3 regions of the Pseudoalteromonas sp. BZA4 genome follow, and region 3 is predicted to be linked to each of the others. Evidence: predicted binding sites of a transcription regulator. Region 3 holds the regulator's gene; each other region holds the start of a gene.

Region 1 (7,691 bases), on a different contig from region 3:
GCGTTGGTGATAAGTTCCATATCCGCCCTGTGCTGAATATGAACCTTGGTAAGCATTTTGAAGTGCGTTTACGTCATACTTATGAGCAGCTTGAAGCCAATGGCAGTGAAGTATTTACCGCCAACTTAAGTGATGTACGTTTTACTTACCAATTCAACGTGAATAGCTTTTTACGTCTTGCAGTCATTTATACCGATTTAGAGCGTAATCAAGCTAATTACATAGATGATGTTGATAGCCAATATAAAAACCTAGCCACTCAGCTGTTGTATTCTTACAAGCTGAACCCGCAAACGGTTTTCTTTGCAGGTTACTCAGATAATGGCTATCAAGATGATGAGCTATCATCAATTACTAAAGAGCAGCGTACGTTATTTGCTAAATTTAGCTACGCTTGGTTGCTTTAAGACCCTAATAGCGCACCTTTTGGTGCGCGACCTTCTTTTCCCACCTTATTACTAAATGCTATAAGCCTATTCGCTATATGTTATAGCCAAACTTTACTTTCGTTTTTATTTCACCACAGTAAAGTGTGACTATTACAGATCACTAGCCTTAGCTAGTTGATCAACGATTGAATAAATTGCTTCCAAGGGAACACTATGTCTAACATTTTTGAAGATAATTCATTAACGATTGGTAATACACCAATTGTAAAGCTTAACCGCGTAACCTCAGGTAATGTTTTTGCTAAAGTTGAATCACGTAACCCAAGCTTCAGTGTTAAATGCCGTATTGGCGCTTCAATGATCTGGGAAGCAGAAAAGTCAGGTGTATTAACCAAAGAAAAAGAGTTAATCGAGCCGACTTCAGGTAACACAGGTATCGCACTTGCGTTCGTAGCAGCTTCTCGTGGCTATAAGCTAACCCTTACTATGCCTAACACAATGAGCTTAGAGCGTCGTAAATTATTAAAAGCCTTAGGTGCTAACCTAGTATTGACTGATGGCGCTAAGGGTATGAATGGCGCGATTGAAAAAGCAAAAGAAATTCAAGCCAGTGAGCCTGAAAAATACATTCTTTTACAACAGTTCGAAAACCCAGCTAACCCGAAAATTCACTTTGAAACAACGGGCCCTGAAATCTATGAAGCAATGGACGGTAAAATCGATATCTTCGTAGCAGGTGTTGGTACTGGTGGTACTATTACGGGTGTTAGCCGTTACCTTAAACTAGAAAAAGGTTTAAATGTACAATCGGTTGCTGTTGAACCAACTAACTCTCCAGTTATTAGCCAAACATTAGCTGGTGAAGAAGTTAAACCAGGCCCTCATAAAATCCAAGGTATCGGTGCAGGCTTCATTCCTGGCAACCTTGATTTAGAAGTTGTAGACGCTGCAGAGCAAGTATCAAATGAAGATGCGATTGCTATGGCTCATGAACTGATGAAAAACGAAGGTATTTTAGTGGGTATTTCTTCTGGTGCAGCAGTAGTTGCGGCAAAACGCCTTGCTGAAAAACCTGAGAACGCAGACAAGAACATTGTGGTAATTTTACCAAGTGCGACTGAGCGTTACTTATCTAGCCCATTATTTGCTGAAGAGTTCAGTGATAAAGAGCTAGTTCAGTAACCACTAAGAATCACTTAGTTGTTAAAAAAGGATGCAGACATGCGTCCTTTTTTATTACCTAAAATAAATAAAACCAATAATTTTACCGAGTTAACTTTACATCATGCTCATTTAGTCACACACTTAATTTTAAGTTCACTCGAAAAACTACAACAATGAAAAATATACTTTTAACTTTTATCCTTCTAAGTAGCAGCATTCTTTTCGGTTGCGGTTCTGAAGACGCACCAAAGGGCGAAAAAAACACCCCAGGTAATGTAGCGACTCTCTATTTTGATGCTTTGTACAACCAGAACGATTTAAACCTTGCAATGGAATACGCCACGCCGAAAATGGCGCGAATTATGAAATCTTATGGTACTGCTGGGCAGTTCGCTCGTAACCTGGTTAATATGCAATACGATGAAGTAGTAATTGAAGTCGATATGACTAACATGAGCTTGCGCGAACAGTATGGCGATAAAGCCAACATCAATTTAATTTTTACAGGTTATTTTAATGGTAAGAAAATTGATGATATGCGCAGTGTGAAAATGATGCGTAAAAAAGGCAATTGGTACATAGAAAAAATTAATGCAGATCCATTTGCGCGATAATTAATTACTAAAACTAAAAAAGGGCCTGAAGGCCCTTTTTTGTATTAGAGTATTACTGCAGAACAGTATGGGTATTACTCTTCGTCAAACTCTTGATGTTGACGCTGTGCAGGACGCGCTAAGATTTCAACGTAAAACGATGTAAGCTGTTTTGCTTCAATATCGCTAATACATTTATTAATCTCTGCCACGTGAACGACATTGGCCTCTTCCGCTGATTCACCAAACTTACAGTCAAACGCCCAATAGTCGGCGCCTGCTGGGAGTCTTTTATTACGCTCACGTTTTAAGTATTTTTTTACTTCGTGCTTGGCTGCATCAACCATACGAGGATATTTAATTTTCTCGTGGTTTAGCGTGAATGTTTTCTTCATTATAGTCCTAGTAACTTGGTTCAATGACAATGGCATTAAGCCATAGACTGCTATTATAACAAGCACATCTTAATTTAGCTGTACTTTTTGCAGTTTTACTTAAATATAAGTCTATTCTTAGTGTATTCGAAGTCTATGACATTTCGATTAAGCCACTTATACCTAGGCTGTAGCTAAATGAAGAGGTTGATGTATCGCCTCGTCAGTAAGGCTATCATAAAATGCAGCTGCATCGATTTGTGGGCGCTCAACGGGTTTATTTTTTTCATAAAAGCGTTTTCTAACTGCAGGCTCACAGTTATCAATCACTTCTAGCGGCACATGCTGCTTATCATCACGAACATTCAGTGGCTCTGGGTTTAAACAATGACGTAATCTGATGTCTGATAAACCACCTTGCAATAGTCTAAGTGCATTTTCTTGCCCAATCAGCATATCAAACTGTTCGGGAGCCAATGGTTGTGTGGGGCCTGCACCTAACTCGGTGCGCAAAGCAGATTCAGATACTTCAGGATTGCTTAATTCAGTTTTTGGCAGGTGAAACTGGCTAAAATCGAGCGCATCATGAGAAAGCATTGCTAGTAATAAAGCAAACTCTCCAGAGCGGTGCTCGTGAACACTTTTATTTAGACGATTATCGAGTTGGCTCTCTGTGAGCAACAAACCATCAATTTGCATAGTCTTTAGCCAAATAGTTTCTTGATTAACCAGTTATCGGCATTTATGCATTTTTCTTTAGTTTTTTTCTTTACTTAAATAATAAGTTTGCTATTATCAGCGCCGTTGCATTGGAGGGGTTCCCGAGCGGCCAAAGGGATCAGACTGTAAATCTGACGGCTCAGCCTTCGCTGGTTCGAATCCAGCTCCCTCCACCACTTTCCTTCTTAGAAAAGTGGGGCCAGATGCAATAGTAAAAATTTGTGTGGAGGGGTTCCCGAGCGGCCAAAGGGATCAGACTGTAAATCTGACGGCTCAGCCTTCGCTGGTTCGAATCCAGCTCCCTCCACCACTCTTTACTCTCGCTAACTTTACTCTCGCTAACTTTACTCTCGCTAACTTTACTCTCGCTAACTTAAGCTACCAACTCAAACTACTTCCATTTGCTTTTAACCATTGCTCGGCTTTTTTATAATTTGGATAATACTGGTTCACACGTTGCCAGAACTTAGCGCTATGGTTCATATGTAAAAGATGCGCAAGCTCATGTACAACCACATAATCAATCACCCAGGTTGGCGCACTTGCTAAATGTAAGTTAAAAGTCAGCTCGCGGCGTTTATTACAACTGCCCCAACGACGTTTATAATGTTGAATTTTAAGCTTTGTAGGGAGCGATTCAGACATCTGTACACAATAATCATGAACACGCATTTCGATATAGCTCTCAAGCTTTTCATGTAAAAACTGCTCCAGCAAAGCGAGGTAGTTAGCTTCTTGATGTTTGACACGTGATGATATTGATAAGGTAAGCTGAGACTGTGCATCTTGTTGCCACATGCTTTTCGGGCCTTTAGCGAATACTATCGGCACGTTTTGCCCAAACAACTTAATAGTGGCGTTTACTAATGGTAGTTGACGGCGCTCAGCATGAATGGATTGTTTGGCTATTTGTTCAGCGACCCAACCTTGCTTGGTCTTTAACCAGGCATCAATCTCAGTTTGTGAAACATAAAAAGGCGCATAAACGGTCAATTTCTGCTCGGCAACTTTAATTGCCACTGTGGTTCTGCGTTTACTGCGCTTTAGGGTGTAATCCAACAAAGGTCAGCCAATTCGATTAATAAAAATAAGAGATTCCATTTTACCCTGCTAAATAGCTGCTAATCTATAAAGATGACTCACAAATAAGTTTTCACCTTTATGCCTGACAAACCATGTTGTAGTTATACCTCACCAACAGGTAACAAGTGCCAAGAAACAGATATGGGCTCTGGATTTTGCTTTTGGCATGATAGTAAATTTGATAAATCAGGGCTAGATCTAACCCAAAAATTAGAGCGCTATGCAAAAAAAGGTGGCTTATTAGAGGGCCTGCAATTGCAAAGAGCGAACCTTTCAGGACTTAACTTAATAAAGCAGGATGACGAAGAAGGTTATGATCTCTCCTATTGTAATTTTTATCGTGCGAATTTAACGGGCGCTCACCTATTTAATAATAAAATAGCCAATGCTTCATTAATGAAAGCTAATTTACATAGCGCGAGTTTGCATTACTGTGATTTAAAAAATACCAACTTACTAGGTATTAAGCTCAACGACAGCAGAATTGATAACATCGAATTGGGTGACCAATTATTACAAGAAGCGGCTGCATTTAAAGCACGTAAAAATAAACAGCATGATGAAGCACGAGACTTATTTGAGCAATCTGAAGAAATATATCGCAATTTAAGAAAAGCCTCTGAACATCAAGGGCTTTTTGAGCTCGCCGGTAACTTCACCTACAAAGAATTAAGAATGCGTCATGCGCAATACCGAAAAGGCTCAACCAAGCAAATTACTTCCAGCTTTATAGATATGTTATGTGGTTATGGCGAAAAGCCCGAAAATGTCATTCGCTTTAGTCTGTCACTCATTATTTGCTGTGCATTTTGTTATTTCTTATTCGGGGTAAGTTATCAAGATTCTGTGATGCAACTGAGCTTTGAAAACTCATTTCAAAGCAATTTGTCGGCATTGTTGAATAGTTTTTACTTCAGCGTGGTGACTTTTACAACCCTTGGCTATGGTGACATTACGCCAATAGGTTTTTCGAGGTTAATCGCAGCCATAGAAGCATTTTGTGGTAGCTTTTCGCTTGCTTTATTCGTCGTTGTTTTTGTAAAGCGTATGACTCGCTAACGCATAATGTATGAACCCTTATGCTCTTTTGCCTGATACATTTTTTTGTCGGCTCGATTAATTAACTCTTCAGCATCTACCGTGCTATCAAGTGGCGCTGCAATAAGACCAAAACTTAGATGAAGCTCAGGGTATTGTTGTTCAAATGCGGCTATAAGTTTTTCACAAATAGTAAAGGCGCTATCTAACTCGCAATCGGGTAAGATGATGCAAAATTCATCGCCGCCATAACGGCACGGTATATCAATCTCGCGAATATTTTCAAGTAAGTATTGGCCTATATATTTAAGGACTTCGTCACCTTTTAAGTGGCCTTGTGTGTCATTCACTGACTTAAAGTCATCTAAATCAAAATAAACAACCGTTAATGGTGATTTGTGACGTCTGGCTCTGGCAAGGTCGCGTTGTAATAGCTCTTGCATTACACGGCGATTGTAGAGGTTGGTGAGTGGGTCGAGTTTAGCGAGTTTCTCAAGTTCTTGAGTGCGCTGAGCGACTTTTTCTTCAAGGCCTTTCGCATAGACTTCGGTGCGGCGTTTCGCATTTTCAATTTCACCCACTAAGCTGTCGATATAAGTATCAAAGACCAACGTCGTATCAAAGTAAATCAATTTATCAATGATGGTAAGGGTCTGATTTAACTCATCTTGATCGCTTATTGTGGTGCGAAGCACATTAAAAATGAGCTCTTTTAAAGTACACACCGCCGATAAGTAAAGCTTTGGCTCAACCCCAATACGCTTATGCACCATACCAATCCGTAGACGGTTGTTAACATATTCATGCTCGTAACGACCACAAAATAAATCGATTATATACTGCCTTTGTGCATCTCTGAGTCGTGTTAAAGTATCTGCATCACCAATTAGTAACGAAATTTCATCCACTTCGGTTTGTTTTTTATAAAACTCATTCACTACATTTTCGATGGCTGATTCGATTATAGGTTTATAGTTCAAAAGAGATGACAGACTATTTGAAGTCAGCCCTAATAAGCTCATTCTGTGTTGGATTTCTACATCATTAATCTGCATTTGCTCAACTAATGTTTGCTCGGTTCTTCTCATCTACCCACCTCGAACTACTCCTTTTTAATTAAATATAGCCAAGGTTTTGAATCCTACGTACTTAAGTGATAGGTTTTTCTCTAAATTCAGAACAATTTGTATTAGACTGCTATAATAAGCCGTTTCAAAAAAATATTATGCTCGCGAAATTTTTTATCACCGATCAAGACCCCAGCTTAATAGTAAGTGGTGTCTATGATCCAAGCTTAGTTGCTCTTTCTATTGCTACGGCTATTTTTGCTGCTTATTTTTCACTCCATATCATTGATCTAGCAAATAGAACTCAATTTGATTCGTACCGTAAATTAGGCAGTGCAACAAGTGCCTTGGTAATGTCAGGTGGGATTTGGAGTATGCACTTTATCGGCATGCTAGCTTTTTCATTATGCACCACCGTGGAGTACGACCCTACACTGACATTTTTTTCATTTATTCCTGCATTTTTAGCCTGCTATACCGCATTTTCATTTTTGAAACGCAAAGATTTAAAGCAAATACCAACAACAATAAAGCTACTCATTGGCTCTGTATTACTTGGCTCTGGCATTGGTGCAATGCACTACTCTGGGATGGCAGCCATGCAAATGAGTCCGCTGCTTCGCTACGACCCAGCTTGGTTTGCAGCATCTATTGTGATGGCTGTTGCATTATCTTTTGTCGGCTTATATGCGCGGTTTCACCTAGGTGAGTATTTTAAAAAACTCACTGTGTTTCAAACCCGTGTCATTTGCGCCATTATCTTTGGCTTTGCTGTGGCTGGTATGCACTATATGGGAATGGCCGCCACTCGCTTTGTTGCAACCTCACCTTTGTTATCTGAAAACGTTCAAACCTCACAACTCACTTTTATCGCCATTAGCGTTTCATTTGCCACCGTATTATTAACCGCTCTGGTTGGTATTATTAACGGCATGGTACGTTTTCGCTTATTACTGGCAGAAAAATCAGCAGAAGAGTCGCGCTTGGATGCTATTTTAGGCACTGCAATAGATGGCATCGTAACAATTAATATTCATGGCATTATTTTAAGCTTTAATAAATCCGCAGAAACTATTTTTGGTTGGCGACAAGATGAAGTGTTAGGTAAAAACGTAAAACTATTAATGAACGACGATATAGCCGCTCAACATGATGGTTACTTAGCGGACAGTAGCAGACATGAAGTTAAAAAAGTGATTGGCGTTAACCGAAATGTGTTTGCAAAACATAAAGATGGTCATTTATTCCCGATTCGGTTAGGTC
Region 2 (7,691 bases), on a different contig from region 3:
ATCGACGCCTTCATACTCATCGGCACCTTGATATTTAAGCTCAATGTTCCCTTGTTTTGGCATCTGTTTACCAGAGAATAAATCTAACAATACAGTCGCTTGTTCAATTTCAGGGTATAAGCTTAGATTCCCGATTTCTGCGATTTTTTCTTGTTTACCTGCAGAGTTAGTAACATACGCGCTAAGTCGACCGTAACTACTAAAACCTTGTTCTTCTGTTAATTTAACGGCAATTTTTGGTTTTTTGTTTAGAGAATCTTCAACTATTTCTGCAGTTTGAAATGCAACTTTTGGTAGCTCACCTTGTTCACGATATATAACTGGAATACTAAAACTCAAAATCATGTTTACTTTAAGCCCAGCCTTAGCTGCTTTATCTTCATTTGGTAAGGCTTGAAATAGTAAATGAGAACGATATTCCCCTTTAGTCAAATTCTTAGGCTTTCTAATCGCTATTTTAACCGTTTGCCTTTCGCCCGGTGCTAAGCGAATTTGCTTTGGGGATAAACGCGTCATTGGTGAAAGGCTCCTTGCTACAGGCTCACTCAATGTTTGGTAACCACCTGCGGGGAGCGCTAATTTTTCGCTCCATACCACGCGATATGTTCTATATTCATCTGAACTATTAATGACGGTGACTTTTGCGCTACGTTGGCGCTCATCAAATGAAACTCGCGTTGGTGAAATAAGTAAATTTGCCGTTGCGTATTGACTGAATAAAACAAAAAAGAGTCCACATAAAAGACGTTTTGCGAACATATCTATCCTTAGTAATCGACTGATATTTCTAAATAAGTTGAAGAAGAGTAATGACCATCTGCGTATGCTTTAGCGCTACGATCTGTTGTTAAAATACCGCCAATAAATACTTTTGCCTCACCAAACTCATTGCTAATCACAAATTTGGGAAAACCATTTAGACGTACAGAAAATCCAGCACTTGTACTGCCATCTACATCATGTATTAGCTGAGCTGTAGAAAGTGGCTTTATCTCTAACTGAGTTCTGGCTGGTAAGCCAGTGAGTAATAACTCTGCTGGGCGGCCATTTTTAAGTACATAAATAGAGCCCTGTGTATTGATACTGCCATCATCTTTGACAATTACAGAGCTGATATTTGTATTAGCTAAAATAACCAGAGTGCCAAAATCAAGCGCTTGTTGCTCTGAGCTCGCTGCTTGTAGAGGCAAAGAGAAAACAGAAAATAGCACAGTGGCTAATAGCAAGAAGCGCATGATAAATTGCCCAAACTAATAATTAATAGGCAACTTCTAGTTGAAAAGTTCCTGTATACTCAACATCACGATAAGGCTCAGATGATGATGTATTTGCGGTAGATAAATTGGCACCAATGTTAAACTCAACACTGCCGTCAGCATCTGCTGTTAAATTTGGGCTGCCAGGAAGATAGTAAGCATTGGCATTTGGGCCAGAAGTAATAAAATATCTCCAACCATCAACAATAAAGTTTGGCTCATTTAAACCTTGCCCATCAGAAGCTAAAGTATTAGCAGTGGGATCAGTAATCGACAAACGCGCATTTGGCACCGCTTCCGATACCGTAAATGAAGCAGGAGACCCTTGCTCAATAATTGAAATAATCGCAGGAGATACATCTGTTCTTGTTGAAACAGGGCTTGCATCAGGTTCTGGGTTGATAGTTAAAACAGCTTGCGCAACACCTGAAGGATCGGCTACGGCACGAATAGTACCAAAATTTAGATCATTTCCTTTTGTTAAAACGACTGAGTTTTGAACCTTTACTGTTGCACTGAAAGATTCAGTAGTGGCATAAGCAGAAAATGCTAATGAGCATGCAATTAGAGAAAGAGGTAATTTCATATTAAGTCCTTATAATTAAATGGCTAAGCCATTTTTCTGTATCTTAAGCTTTATCGACCTCTAGAACAAATACTTTAAGATTAATTTCCTAATTTTTAAGAGGAAAGATGCTTAAAGCATCTCTCCAATAAATGGTGCCGTCACACAGGTTTGCCCCATTCTTTTGGCTATCTCACAAAATGCAGTAGCCTGAGTATAATTTGCAAATGGACCAGCCCTTAACCCATACAAGGTTACGCCTTTTTGCTCTCGTGTTTTAAAACGAAAATCAAGGCCATTTAAAACAGCAGGATAATCACGTTTGAGCTTTAAGACCTGATAACTAACTTTTTTCGGTGTTAAATATAAACCTAATTGCACACCCGCTTCAACCGCTTTGTTTGCTGCAATAATCGCCTCAAGTGAGTCTGTTGATGATGCTTTCAGTACTTGCGTTTGTTCGCTTTGATGAATAATCACATCATTTTGTGGCTCTGCTGATTGCAGCGCAGTTAAATCACTATTAGCTGATAGCACTTCGATTAACAACGCAAGGTCTTTTTCCATGGCTGAAAGGCGCTCAATGCTCGGCTGTTGATTTTGCCACTCGGCAGCAAATTGCTGTACTTGCTGCTCAGTATAAGCTGGCTGAGTTTGCTCTTGGCTCATCATACATGCTGTCAAAGCAGTTAAGCTGATGGTTATCAGTAGATATTTAGAGAAAATAGAAAAATGCATGGTGACGTCAATTCTAAAAAACAGACTTAAATCTTAGCAATAAAAATGCCACCTTTAGAGTGAATATTTGACGCTAAAAATAAACTCGGTTGTCAGTGTAGTTGCTTACCCAGCAATCAATGCCTTGTCGTTTAATCGCTTCACAATCGGCTTTCGCATTTTTTAAATACTTATAACGGCCAAACTTAAGACGATAATAAGTATGCTCATTTACTTGTGCTACTTCAACATTGAGTATCGGTTTACCTTGAAAGATGCTTGGAGCACGCTTAACCATTTTTTTAAATGAATAAGCCAGGCCTTGTTCAGATCCAACAGACATAAGCTGTAAAGCAAAACTATAACTATGATTAGAAAGCTCAGCCTTTGCCGATGACTCTGGCACAGAGCTAAATTTTTTATCTGAAGTCTGCTTAACAGTTTTAACTGATGAATAGTTTGTGCTTACCCTATCTGGGCTCGCTTGCATTTGCACATGATAAGTACTTGGCTGATTGAACGATTTATTAAAAAGGTTGGGAAAATCTAAGTTTAGAGTTTGATTTTCAAGAAAATAATGCCAAGGATTATTACTACAGCCAGATACAGCTAGTAACACCACTAGGTATAAACTGTAACGTAAAGACTTTAAGTAGCATTTCATAATCAGGATTCTTTAAAGTACCATTAAAAAACAACTTCTTATCCAAAGAAGAGCACACTGTTAGTACTTACCTGTACATCAACACTTAATAAGATAATTTGAGATATAAAACATAACCACTAACAAATTAACGTTTCGACTATAATTTTTTATTTTAGTTCTGAATTGAAAAAACTTAAGATGAAACAATTAATTTACATTCAATAGTAACAATGAGTTAAGACAAAGGTATATCAGAAAAATCCTTTATTGGGTAATAATCGGCAATTGTAAGGTTTATGTAAATAATAAAAAAGTGCCATATAGGCACTTTTTTACATAATTTTTAACTAGATGGTTTGCATTGCTTATTTAACCAGCGACTTAATGAAGTCTGTTAGCTCACCTTTGAATTCATCACGACGCAGTGCAAATTCAACAATGGCTTTTAAATAACCAATTTTGCTGCCGCAGTCGTGGCTTTTACCTTTCATTGAATAAGCATCAACAATTTCTTTTTCCATTAGCATAGCAATGGCATCTGTTAATTGGATTTCATCACCAGCACCAGCTGGGGTTTTTGCAAGTAATGGCCAAATATTTTTGCTCAATACGTAGCGACCTACAACAGCAAGGTTTGAAGGTGCTTGATCAACAGGAGGTTTCTCAACCATGTTTAAAATAGCAGCGCTTTCACCTTGTTGAATTTTTACATCACCTAAATCTACTACACCAAACTTATCAACTTCGTTTTGTGGCACAGGTTCAACCATAATCTGGCTTTCACCCGTACTTTCAAAACGCTGGATCATTTCAGCTAAGTTATCTTTTTTAAGGTCGCTTGCTACATCATCGATGATCACATCCGGCAAGATAACTACAAATGGTTCATTACCAATGATAGGAGCTGCACAGTTAATAGCATGGCCGAGACCTTTCGCTTCACCCTGACGAACTTGAATAATCGTGACATCTTTCGGACAAATTGATTGTACTTCTGCAAGTAATTGGCGCTTTACACGTTTTTCAAGCGTAGCTTCTAACTCAAAACTGGTATCAAAGTGGTTTTCAATTGAGTTTTTACTTGAATGCGTTACTAAAACAATTTCTTTAATTCCTGCTGAAATTGCTTCATTTACAACGTACTGAATCAACGGGCGGTCAACAATAGGAAGCATTTCTTTAGGAATTGCTTTTGTTGCAGGTAACATACGCGTGCCAAGACCAGCAACTGGGATCACAGCTTTCATTGATTTCTCCTTAAATTTTATTGTTCTTACACTGAAAACGGATACTTAATTGCATCGTGACACTGATAACCTACTACTTCAAAATCATCTTTTATAACCCAGGTTTCAATGTCTTCTAGTGATTTAATGTTTGGGTTTATTTTTAATTCTGGCGACGCGAAAGGCTCACGCTTAAGCTGCACATCACGCATCAACTCAAGTTGGTTTTCATAAATATGCGCATTCGCTATTTTATGATACGCCTTACCCGGCTTGTGACCAGTGATTTGCGCAACTAATGCAAGCAACACAAAACATTGAATTTGATTAAAGTTCAAACCCAACGGCACATCACAGCTACGTTGGTATGATGTTAAGTATAGAGTATCGCCCAACAAAGAAAAGGTGTGCGTGTGCATACAAGGACGTAAACAACCTAGCTCAAACTCACCTGGGTTATAAAAAGTGACGATTTCACCTCGATCATCAATCCCTTTTGACAAGTTATCGATAACTTTTTTAAGTTGATCAAGGTGGCTGCCATCCGGGCGTTGCCAACTGCGGCCTTGCACACCATACACTCGACCCATATCATCTTCACCACGACGATGCGGGTTTTCTAGCCAAGCTTTGTTTTCGTTTGCGTTAGCATTCCAAGTCATACAGCCGATATCACGAAACTGTGCAGCGCTGTCGTAACCACGTAAATAACCAAGTAACTCCGCAATCGCCGCTTTATAAAAGCTCTTGCGCGTTGTTATTAGCGGAAACTTATTATTTGCCACATCATATTCAAGATCGGCATTAATAACGGTTAAACACTTGGTACCAGTGCGTTTGTTCTCAACCCACACACCTTCGTCAACAATACGCTGACATAAATCTAAATACTGTTTCATTGATTTGCTCTTGTTATGCTTTACTTGCCACGCTGTGTTGCGGCTTTTTATAGGCCCATATTAACAAACCAAGGCCACCAATTACCATCGGCAATGACAGTATTTGCCCCATCGAGATAAAGCCTGCGAATAAACCTAAATGAGCATCTGGCTCACGGAAATATTCAACAATAAATCTAAACACGCCATAGCCAAGTAAGAACACCCCAGCAACACTTCCCGCTGGACGAGGCTTTTTAATAAACCATTGTAAGATTAAGAACAGCACCAAACCTTCTAAAAAGGCTTCGTATAATTGTGATGGATGACGAGGCTCTGGGCCCCCTGATGGGAAAATAAACGCCCAAGGTACATCAGTCACTCGGCCCCATAGTTCGCCATTAATAAAGTTACCAATACGTCCAGCTAGTAAACCAAGCGGCACCAGTGGCACTACAAAATCGCCCACTTCAAATAATGATTTTTTACGTGTCCAGGCAAAAATAGCAATGGCTGTAATCACACCTAGCGTACCGCCATGGAACGACATACCACCTTGGTCAATTCTGAATAAGTACAGTGGGTTTTCAATAAAGTAGCTGAACTGATAAAACAATACATAACCAATACGGCCACCGAGTATTACCCCGAGCATGCCGTAAAATAATAAGTCACTAACTTGTTCTTTTGTCCAACCTGAGTTTGGTTTTTCTGCTTGACGATTAGCAAGCCACATCGCCAAAGCAAAACCAATTAAATACATTAAACCGTACCAACGTACGCTGAGCGGGCCTACCGAAAAAATAACCGGATCGATATCTGGAAATTGAAGAGCCATAAAAATAAAAACCTTTAACTAAACACCATTTTAAGCGCAATTATGACAAGTAATAGCGCGAATACTTTTTTTATTGTTGCCACAGGCAAGTAATGCGTGGCCTTGGCACCTATTGGCGCAATGAGCGACGAGGTAACCACAATCCCGACTAACGCAGGTAAATACACAAATCCGGCAAATCCATCACTGAAAGATGTTAATTGCCACCCAGCAGATACGTAACCCACCGAGCCGAACAGCGCAATGACAATACCACATGCAGCAGCACAACCAATGGCCTTTTTAATATCAACGGAAAAATAATGCAGTAGCGGCACAATAAGCGCCCCACCACCAATACCAATTAGCCCTGACAGCGCCCCCATTATGGCACATAAAAAGCCAAGAATAGGCCCTGATGGAAGCGGCTTTTCACTGGCGGCTTTTTTACGTGTCGATAACACCATTCTAAGTGCGATAAACACCACGCTACCAGCAAAAACAAAGCGCAGCAATTGCTCAGGAATAAAGCTTGCTGCAAAGCCACTGATCAATGCGCCAAGACCAACGCCAGTCATAACCCAAGGAGCAATTTCCCAAGGCACGTTAGCATTACGATGATGAGCAAAGGCTGAAGACGTCGAAGTAAAAATAATGGATGCTAACGAGGTTGCTATCGCGATGACTAATACATGGCTTGGGTCGGCAACATTAAACGACACTAATAGCGCACTAAGTACTGGCACGATTATAAGACCGCCACCAATACCTAATAATCCTGCTAAAAATCCAACCACGCTGCCCAAAATTGCGCAGTACACCATTAAAGGTATTACGTCATGCATAGCACACTCATATATTCAATTTGTTATATACATATACTAAACTAATATATATACCCAAACCACCTCAAGATGCGAGTTTCAGTTGGAATTAAAAGCGATTTAGGCAAGGCATTGATTGCAAGTAATAGTGGTTCTATTGTTAAAATCAATAACGCAGTATAAATCGCTTTTAAACCAACCCTTTGGGCGTTTCACAGGCACTTACTCTCATCGTTGTTACTTCTTAAAAGGGACTGCCATTGTTGCAAAGTAACGCCTTGATATTAAGCACCTGTGAAACGCTGAATTCTACATCTTGAGGTGGCTTGGGTATAGGCGCTTCACAGCACAATTTTCCCTCATGATTGACCTTGGCTTGGGGTGTAAAAAAGCTCACCGAGTTGATGTTCGATCATAAAGTTACGTGTCAACCTAAGTACATGCTTTGCCGTTGGTTGTAATAAGCACTCTGCAAGTAACTTTTCCATATCACTGACATTTAATCGCCTAAGCACAAACTTAATTTTACTAATCGAAGCGTAGTTCATGCTCAAGCTTCGATACCCCATCGCAATGAGCAGTAAAGCGCCTTCAGGGTCGCCCCCTAACTCACCACATAAACTAAATGGCAACTCATATTGCTGACACTCTTGTGCTATTTTTAACAGCACTCTAAGTACACTTGGGTGATAAGGGTTAAATAGCTCAGCAACGCGGGCATTAGAGCGATCAACTGCCAGCATATACTGGGTTAAATCGTTG
Region 3 (7,691 bases):
GTTGGCACCTTTTACTAACCAATGTTGTAAATAGAAAAGCGGGATCGCTTTTTCACGTACAATAATTGTCAGTTGGCCATCAACTACGTTAGTTTTAGTTAAATCAAGGTGGAAAATTTCGCTAACACCAGCAAGTGGTAATGCGAAGGTTTGCTCACCCACAACAACCATTAAGGTCGGTAAGATAGCAAGTGTTAATGGCACCTTGATTTCAAGTGCAGTACCTACACCCAGCTCAGACTGAATATTAACCGAGCCATTTAACTGAGTGATTTTAGTTTTAACAACATCCATGCCGACACCACGGCCTGAGATGTCAGAGATTTCTTCTTTGGTTGAGAAACCTGGTGCAAAGATTAAGTTGTACGCTTCGGTATCCGACAAGCGACTTGCTTGGTCGTGATCAATCACACCTTTGCTAATTGCGATTTTTTTCAGTTTCTCAGCATCCATACCTGCACCATCATCACGAATGGTTAGTAGGATGTGATCACCTTCTTGTGATGCCGAAAGCGTTACGGTACCTGTACGTGGTTTACCTGCGGCTTCACGCACGTCTGGCATTTCAATACCATGGTCAACAGAGTTACGCACTAAGTGCACCAATGGATCAGCAAGTGCTTCAACAAGGTTTTTATCTAAATCGGTTTCTTCACCAACTAGCTGCAGGTTAATATCTTTTTTCAAGCTACGGGCTAAGTCACGAACAACCCGTGGGAAACGGCCAAATACTTTCTTAATTGGCTGCATCCGGGTTTTCATCACCGCGCCTTGCAAGTCTGCGGTTACCACATCTAGGTTAGAGATGGCTTTACCCATTGACTCGCTATTGCTGTTATTAGCAAGGCTCACTAAGCGGTTTCGGACCAATACCAGCTCACCCACCATATTCATGATTTCATCGAGACGTTTAGTATCAACACGTACCGTTGTTTCTGCCTGTGGTGGTGGCGCTTTTTTCGGTGCAGCAGAAGCAGCAGGCGATTTTTCTGGTGCTTTTGCAGGTGCTGGAGCCGGTTTAGGCGCTGCGGCAGCAGGTTTAGGCGCAGGTGCCGGTTTTGATACTGCAGGCTGTGCTGGTTTTGCAGGTTCTGCTTTTGGTGGTTCAGGCGCTTTTTCTGGCGCAGTCGTTTCTAAAGACTGAGGAGCAGTACCTTTACCATGTAATTCATCAAGCAGTGCTTCAAACTCGTCATCGCTAATTTCATCGTCTGAGTCATTGCTTGAAGGTTCTGCTGCAGACGCCTGAGGAGCAGCCTGTGCAGGCTTTGTAGCTTCAGACTGAGCAGGAGTATCTTGTTTTACTTCACCAAAGTTACCAACGCCATGCAGTTCGTCTAATAAGCTGTCAAATTCATCATCGGTAATATCGTCACTGTCATTGCTTACAGTATCTGCAGCAGGTGCTGCTGGGCCTTGGCCTTTACCATGAAGTTCATCTAGTAGGCTTTCAAATTCGTCTTCGGTGATTTCGTCAATATTTTGTGACTCAGCGTTGCTATCTGCAAGACCGCCGCCATCAAATAACATATCAAACGCAAATGGGTCATCTTCATCGATGTTGTCTGTTGTTGTTTCTGCTGTGACTTCAGGCGTATCAACAACTGGCTCTTCAACTGCGGGTTCTTCAGGTGCAACTGCAACAACGTCTGCTACAGATAAATCTTCACCTGCAAGCTCTTCTGCAGTCGGTGGCTGACTTAATTTATGAAGGACTTCTAATAGGGCTGGGTCTGCAGGCTCTGGCTGTTCGCGATTTTGAATCGTAGCGAACATTTCGTTGATAGTGTCGAGAGCCTGTAAAATTACGTCCATTAGTTCTGGTGTTACACTGCGCAGACCTTGGCGTAATAAATCGAAAACATTCTCTGCACCATGACACGCATCTACAAGTTCAGTCATACTTAAGAAGCCTGCACCACCTTTAACAGTATGGAAGCCTCTAAAAATGGCGTTTAATAGATCTTTGTCTTCTGGGTTGTTTTCAAGCTCGACTAATTGCTCTGACAAAAGCTCTAAGATTTCTCCTGCTTCAACAAGGAAATCCTGTAATATATCTTCATCGACTTCAAAGCTCATGCAGCTACTCTCCTCTTAGAAGCCCAGGCTTGATAATAGATCATCGACTTCATCTTGTCCTGAGACAACATCATCGCGAGACTCTTTATCAATAATTGGCCCTTCAGGACCTGCTAGTGTGTCACTTGTTGCAGGTGCTTTTTCTATGGCCTGTTTTTCTTGTTGTTGATGACCATCTTCTTGACTGCCAAACACAGTTAAGAGATTAATTAAACTGTCTTCTACCTCTCGCACCAACTCAATAACACGGCGAATAACTTGTCCGGTTAAATCCTGATAATCCTGCGCCAACAGCACATTAGTCATCAAACCTTGGAGCTCATCGGTTTTGGTATGCGAGTTATTCATGAACTTATCTAAGCTATGACATAACGATTTAAATTCACCGAGTTCAATTTCTCGGTTCATTAAACGATCCCACGTAGGTTTGATTGCGGCAATTTCATCAGCAAGTTGTTGCGCTATTGGTAAACTTGCTTCAACCGCATCCATGGTTTTATTGGCGGCGCTTTCTGTCATTTCCATAACATAATTTAAGCGCTGCTTAGCGTCTGGGATCGCTTCGGTAGTTAAATCAGTGAGACGAGTATCTAGGTCAAAGTTTTTTAATGCTTCATGAAGCTGACGCGTCAATTTGCCGACTTCAGCAAACAACTCTGATTGTTCTTTTGATGCAGCGTCAAGAATGAGCTTATCCGCTTTTTCTTGTTCACCATTTTCAAGATACTCAACAAGTTGACGAGCTTGCTCTAAACTTATTTGAGGCGCAGCAAGTGCTGACATAAGCCTCTCCCCTTAGATTAACCTAGACGTTCAAACACTTTTTCCAATTTGGTTTTAAGTGTCGCAGCAGTGAATGGTTTAACGATATAGCCATTTACACCTGCTTGAGCAGCAGCAACAATTTGTTCTTTTTTCGCTTCAGCTGTCACCATTAAAACAGGAATATGCTTAAGGCTATCATCAGCACGAATTGCACGTAACAAATCAATACCTTGCATACCAGGCATGTTCCAATCTGTTACAACAAAATCAAATTCTTGATTTTGTAGCATTGGCAATGCTGTTGAACCGTCGTCAGCTTCCTGCACATTGGTAAAACCTAAATCCCTTAATAGATTTTTAATGATACGTCTCATTGTAGAAAAATCATCAACAACAAGAATTTTCATGTTTTTATCCAAAACATCCTCCGGTGAGGTTTGAACCTTTATTTACTTACTACTAATTAATCCAGTCATTGATTTTTGCTTTGAGCTTAATCATCGCCTGACCATGTATTTGACTCACACGCGACTCGCTAACATCGAGTATGTGTCCTATTTCTTTTAAGTTCATTTCGTCGTTGTAGTACAAAGACAAAACGAGAGCATCTCTTTCTGGTAACGATTGGATAGCCGTTAATAGAGACTGGTTAAACCGCTCATTTTTAACGTTATTAAACGGTTTGTCTAGTCCTAAATCCTGACCTACTGGTGTGATAACGTCTTCATCTACACCTAAATCTTCAATACCTAATACTTTACTCGAATTTACATCATGTAGAATATGATGGTACTCATCTAGCGTAATATCAAGTTTTTCAGCGACTTCAGTATCTTTGGGCTCACGATTTAAAGAGCTTTCTAATTCGGAAATGGTTTCAGCCACAAGGCGGGCATTTCGGTGAACAGAGCGTGGCGCCCAGTCACCTCTACGAATTTCGTCTAACATCGCACCACGAATACGAATTCCAGCGAAGGTTTCGAAACTAGCACCTTTGCTAGCATCAAAGTTTTTTGACGCTTCAATTAGGCCTATCATGCCTGATTGAATTAAATCATCGAGTTGCACACTGGCAGGTAAACGAGCAATTAGATGGCATGCCACTTTTTTGACTAAAGAGGCATGTTTTTCGACAATCGCATTTAAATTCTGTGCTGATTGATATCCCATCGCTTTATTCACCGATGTTGTCATAGTTAGCCGTTTACTAGTTTTTCAATAAAAAATTCTAAATGGCCAGACGGTTGATTAGGGATCGGCCACTTAACTGCTTTTGTTGCTAATGTTTTAAACGCCACCGCTGCCGGAGAGTTTGGGAATAATTCAACAATCACCTTTTGACGTCGCGTAGATTTACGCATGTTCTCGTCATAAGGAATGGTTGCTACCAACTCCATTGAAACATCTAAAAAACGATCCGTTACTTTTGAAAGTTTAGCAAATAATTCTTGCCCTTCACGCAAACTGCGCACCATATTGGCAACAATTTTAAATTTATATACGCCATGCTCACGGCTAAGCACTTTAATAAGTGCGTAAGCATCAGTAATTGAGGTAGGTTCATCGCATACAACCACAACAACGTCTTGGGCTGCACGAGAAAAGCTTAATACCATGTCAGAAATACCTGCGGCGGTATCAACAATTAATATATCAAATTCGGTGTTTAACTCGCTAAAAGCGCGAATAAGGCCTGCATGCTCAGATGGCGTTAATTCAACCATACTTTGTGAACCAGACGTCGCTGGTACAATTTTGATGCCCGCAGGGCCTTCAACAAGAATTTCGTCAAGCTCACACTCGCCTGACAAAACATGAGATAAATTACGTTCAACACGAAGGCCAAGCATTACGTCACAGTTTGCCAAACCTAAATCGGCATCTAATACTAATACACGATTTCCTTGCTGACCTAATGCGATTGCGGTATTGAGTGAAACGTTGGTTTTACCCACTCCACCTTTACCGCCAGTAACAGCGATAACTTTAACGCCACTATTATTATTTTGATTCATTTTGCGCAGGCCGCTTGCTTGATCTAATACTGTATTAATCATACATCCCTACTGTGTTCGACGCTACTGCTTGACGTCTTGAATGTTGTGCTTTTGCTCGTTTTAAATACAATTGTTCAGCTTTTTTCACTAGTTTTTCAGCATTCGCTACGCGAATATCCTCAGGAACGCGCTGACCGTTAGTAAGATACCCTATTGGCAGGCGATTTTGAATCGCTATGCTAATAATCTCACCTAAACTTAAAGATTCATCCAATTTAGTGAAGATACAGCCACTTAGGTGAACCTTTTTAAAGTGTCTTACGGTTTCTTGCAACACATTTATCTGTGCTGTAGCACTTAATACTAAATAACTACGAATATCAACACGCTGATTACGCATTAGGGTATTTAACTGCTCAGTTAAACGTAAATCACGTTGGCTCATACCCGCTGTGTCTATTAATACTAGACGCTTATTACGTAAATGGTATAACACTTCAGCTAATTCATTCGCATCTTTTACCTGCTTAACACCACAGCCAATAATACGACCATAAGTAGCCAATTGTTCGTAGGCACCAATTCTGTAGGTATCAGTGGTGATCAACGCCACTTTATCAGCACCATATTTTTGTGCACCCAGTGCAGCTAATTTTGCAACTGTGGTTGTTTTACCAACGCCTGTTGGACCCACTAATGCGAATACACCACCTTGACGCAGGATTTCGTTATTCGTTGTATGCATTTGGTTTTCAACCATTTGCAGAAGTGCTTGCCACGCTTGTTGACGTGATACATCGTCAGGAATGAAACACGCCATTTGCTCAGCAACATCACGTTCAATGCCCATACCTGCTAAGCGGTCAATCATACATGCACGAGTCGGATCGCGGCGCGCCATATCTTGTTGCATTAGGCCAGATACTTGGTGTTCAAGTAATTGACGAATCGCATTCATTTCTTCGCGCATAGTCGTCATTTCTGATTGATTCGCAGGTGCTGAGTTTTTGTGCTCGGCTGGTGAATCTAAATCATCAAAACCAGAATCTAAGTCGTCATCAAAACCTAAGCTATGTGCTTGAGTTTGTACACGAGGTGCTGCTTGCTGTTGATAACGAGGAGCTTGCTTATATTCAGGCTGTTGCTGCTCAAAGCTTGGCTCTTTTGGTTGATAGTGTTCACTCGTATCAATACCAGATTGACTAAACATTGACGCAAGCTCTGGCGAACGAGGGCGTGGGGCTTGACGCTCAAGTAACGCTTGTAGGCTATCAGCAACTTTCGCTTGCGGCTCAGGTTTAGCACGCATTGGCTCAGGTTTAACAAAATTATGCTCTGGAGCAGGTGCTGATTGTGCCACGGCTGGTTTAGCTTCGGCTTTCGGGGCTGCTTTGTCGTAATCAACAGCTGCAACGATTTCAACGCCGTTAGCAAGCTTTTTGTTCGACATAATAACCGCATCAACACCTAGTTCATCTTTCACTTCTTTCAGTGCTGTGCGCATATCTTTAGCAAAAAAACGTTTAATTTTCATGGTTCAACCCCTTTACTATCCTATTGTTGGCCTACTGAGCTGACAATCTTAATCTGTCTTTCGTCTGGTACCTCTTGGTAAGACATCACCCTTAAACCTGGGATGGTGTACTTAACGAAGCGAGATAACACAGTTCTTAACATTCCTGACGTTAACAGTATCGAAGGTTCACCGGCCATTTCTTGGTTTTGATGCGCTTCATTCAATGATTGTTGAAGTCGCTCTGCAAGGCTTGGCTCTATTCCGGCACCTTCGTCACCTGCATTCTGAAGTGACTGATGCAACATCTGTTCCAACTCAGGCGCCAAGGTTATGACAGGGATCTCAGAAGACATACCAACAGCGTCTTGAACGATTAGTCTGCGCAGTGAAATTCGCACTGCAGCCGTTAGTACATCTGGGTCTTGGCTACGTGGGCCATACTCAACAAGGGTTTGAACAATCGAGCGCATATCGCGAATTGCCACCCCTTCATTGAGTAAGTTTTGTAGCACTTTTACGATAGTAGTAAGTGGTAATACGTCAGGAACCAGTCCTTCAACAAGACGTGGATGACTCTTCGCTAACATATCTAGTAAATTTTGTACTTCTTCATGACCAAGTAGTAAAGCAGCACTGTTAGTAAGTAACTGGCTAATATGAGTTGCAACCACAGTTGCAGAATCAACGACGGTATAGCCAAGTGATTGAGCTTCATCTTTTTGGTCAGGTTTGATCCACACCGCATCTAATCCAAATGCAGGGTCTGTAGTGGCAACCCCTTTGATTGGACCAAATACTTGGCCCGGATTAATCGCTAACTCATCACCATGCTTAAGCTCACCCTCACCGCTTGAAACACCCATCATAGTAATTCTGTAAGCGTTAGGGTCGAGCTCTAAATTATCGCGAATATGCACAGGAGGTACCAAGAAACCAAGTTCCTGAGAAAGCTTCTTACGCACACCTTTAATACGATTTAACAGTTCACCACCTTGAGATTGGTCAACAAGTGGAATTAAGCGATAACCCACTTCTAAACCAATAACATCAACTTGCTGAACATCATCCCAACCCAGTTCTTTTTGTTCTTGTTTGTTGGCAACACCTGTACCTGGTGCACCACCATTTGCTTCTTGCTCTGCTTTTTCGGCTTCTGCTTTGGCTTTTTGTTGTTGTGTGAAATAAGCAAGGTAACCGAGTAATGCACCTAAGCTTAAAAATGCAATATGCGGCATACCTGGTACAAGACCCATGATGATCAAAATACCCGATGCAATATAAAGTGATTTTTCGTTACCTAGCTGTGTCTTAACTTGATCGCCCATATTGTGCGA

What was found. The regulator FliA, encoded in region 3, starts transcription of late flagellar genes. The targets are predictions, from matches to a motif close to CTAAAGNTNNNNNNNNNNNNGCCGATA.
Region 1: a site for FliA is predicted at 3,254-3,280, ahead of ABMY41_RS15410 (VC2046/SO_2500 family protein). Genes of this name have one in related genera too.
Region 2: a site for FliA is predicted at 1,894-1,920, ahead of ABMY41_RS09010 (DUF4402 domain-containing protein). Genes of this name have one in related genera too.

Annotation. Positions count from the first base shown of each region.
Region 1 covers NZ_JBECOT010000041.1:19,916-27,606, reverse strand. The annotation lists gene ABMY41_RS15430 (DUF5916 domain-containing protein) at 1-407, shown strand, start outside; gene cysK (cysteine synthase A) at 603-1,571, shown strand; gene ABMY41_RS15420 (hypothetical protein) at 1,727-2,167, shown strand; gene ABMY41_RS15415 (DUF6172 family protein) at 2,242-2,541, opposite strand; gene ABMY41_RS15410 (VC2046/SO_2500 family protein) at 2,704-3,219, opposite strand; tRNA gene ABMY41_RS15405 (tRNA-Tyr) at 3,332-3,416, shown strand; tRNA gene ABMY41_RS15400 (tRNA-Tyr) at 3,466-3,550, shown strand; gene ABMY41_RS15395 (SprT family zinc-dependent metalloprotease) at 3,619-4,299, opposite strand; gene ABMY41_RS15390 (ion channel) at 4,402-5,382, shown strand; gene ABMY41_RS15385 (GGDEF domain-containing protein) at 5,379-6,449, opposite strand; gene ABMY41_RS15380 (PAS domain S-box protein) at 6,587-7,691, shown strand, end outside.
Region 2 covers NZ_JBECOT010000016.1:35,268-42,958, forward strand. The annotation lists gene ABMY41_RS09000 (fimbria/pilus periplasmic chaperone) at 1-759, opposite strand, end outside; gene ABMY41_RS09005 (DUF4402 domain-containing protein) at 768-1,235, opposite strand; gene ABMY41_RS09010 (DUF4402 domain-containing protein) at 1,258-1,842, opposite strand; gene ABMY41_RS09015 (SPOR domain-containing protein) at 1,954-2,559, opposite strand; gene ABMY41_RS09020 (SPOR domain-containing protein) at 2,633-3,202, opposite strand; gene galU (UTP--glucose-1-phosphate uridylyltransferase GalU) at 3,550-4,431, opposite strand; gene ABMY41_RS09030 (thymidylate synthase) at 4,458-5,309, opposite strand; gene lgt (prolipoprotein diacylglyceryl transferase) at 5,323-6,126, opposite strand; gene ABMY41_RS09040 (sulfite exporter TauE/SafE family protein) at 6,141-6,950, opposite strand; gene ptsP (phosphoenolpyruvate--protein phosphotransferase) at 7,289-7,691, opposite strand, start outside.
Region 3 covers NZ_JBECOT010000029.1:23,195-30,885, reverse strand. The annotation lists gene ABMY41_RS12910 (chemotaxis protein CheA) at 1-2,079, opposite strand, end outside; gene ABMY41_RS12905 (protein phosphatase CheZ) at 2,095-2,862, opposite strand; gene cheY (chemotaxis response regulator CheY) at 2,880-3,263, opposite strand; gene ABMY41_RS12895 (RNA polymerase sigma factor FliA) at 3,304-4,014, opposite strand; gene ABMY41_RS12890 (MinD/ParA family protein) at 4,041-4,901, opposite strand; gene flhF (flagellar biosynthesis protein FlhF) at 4,894-6,375, opposite strand; gene flhA (flagellar biosynthesis protein FlhA) at 6,396-7,691, opposite strand, start outside.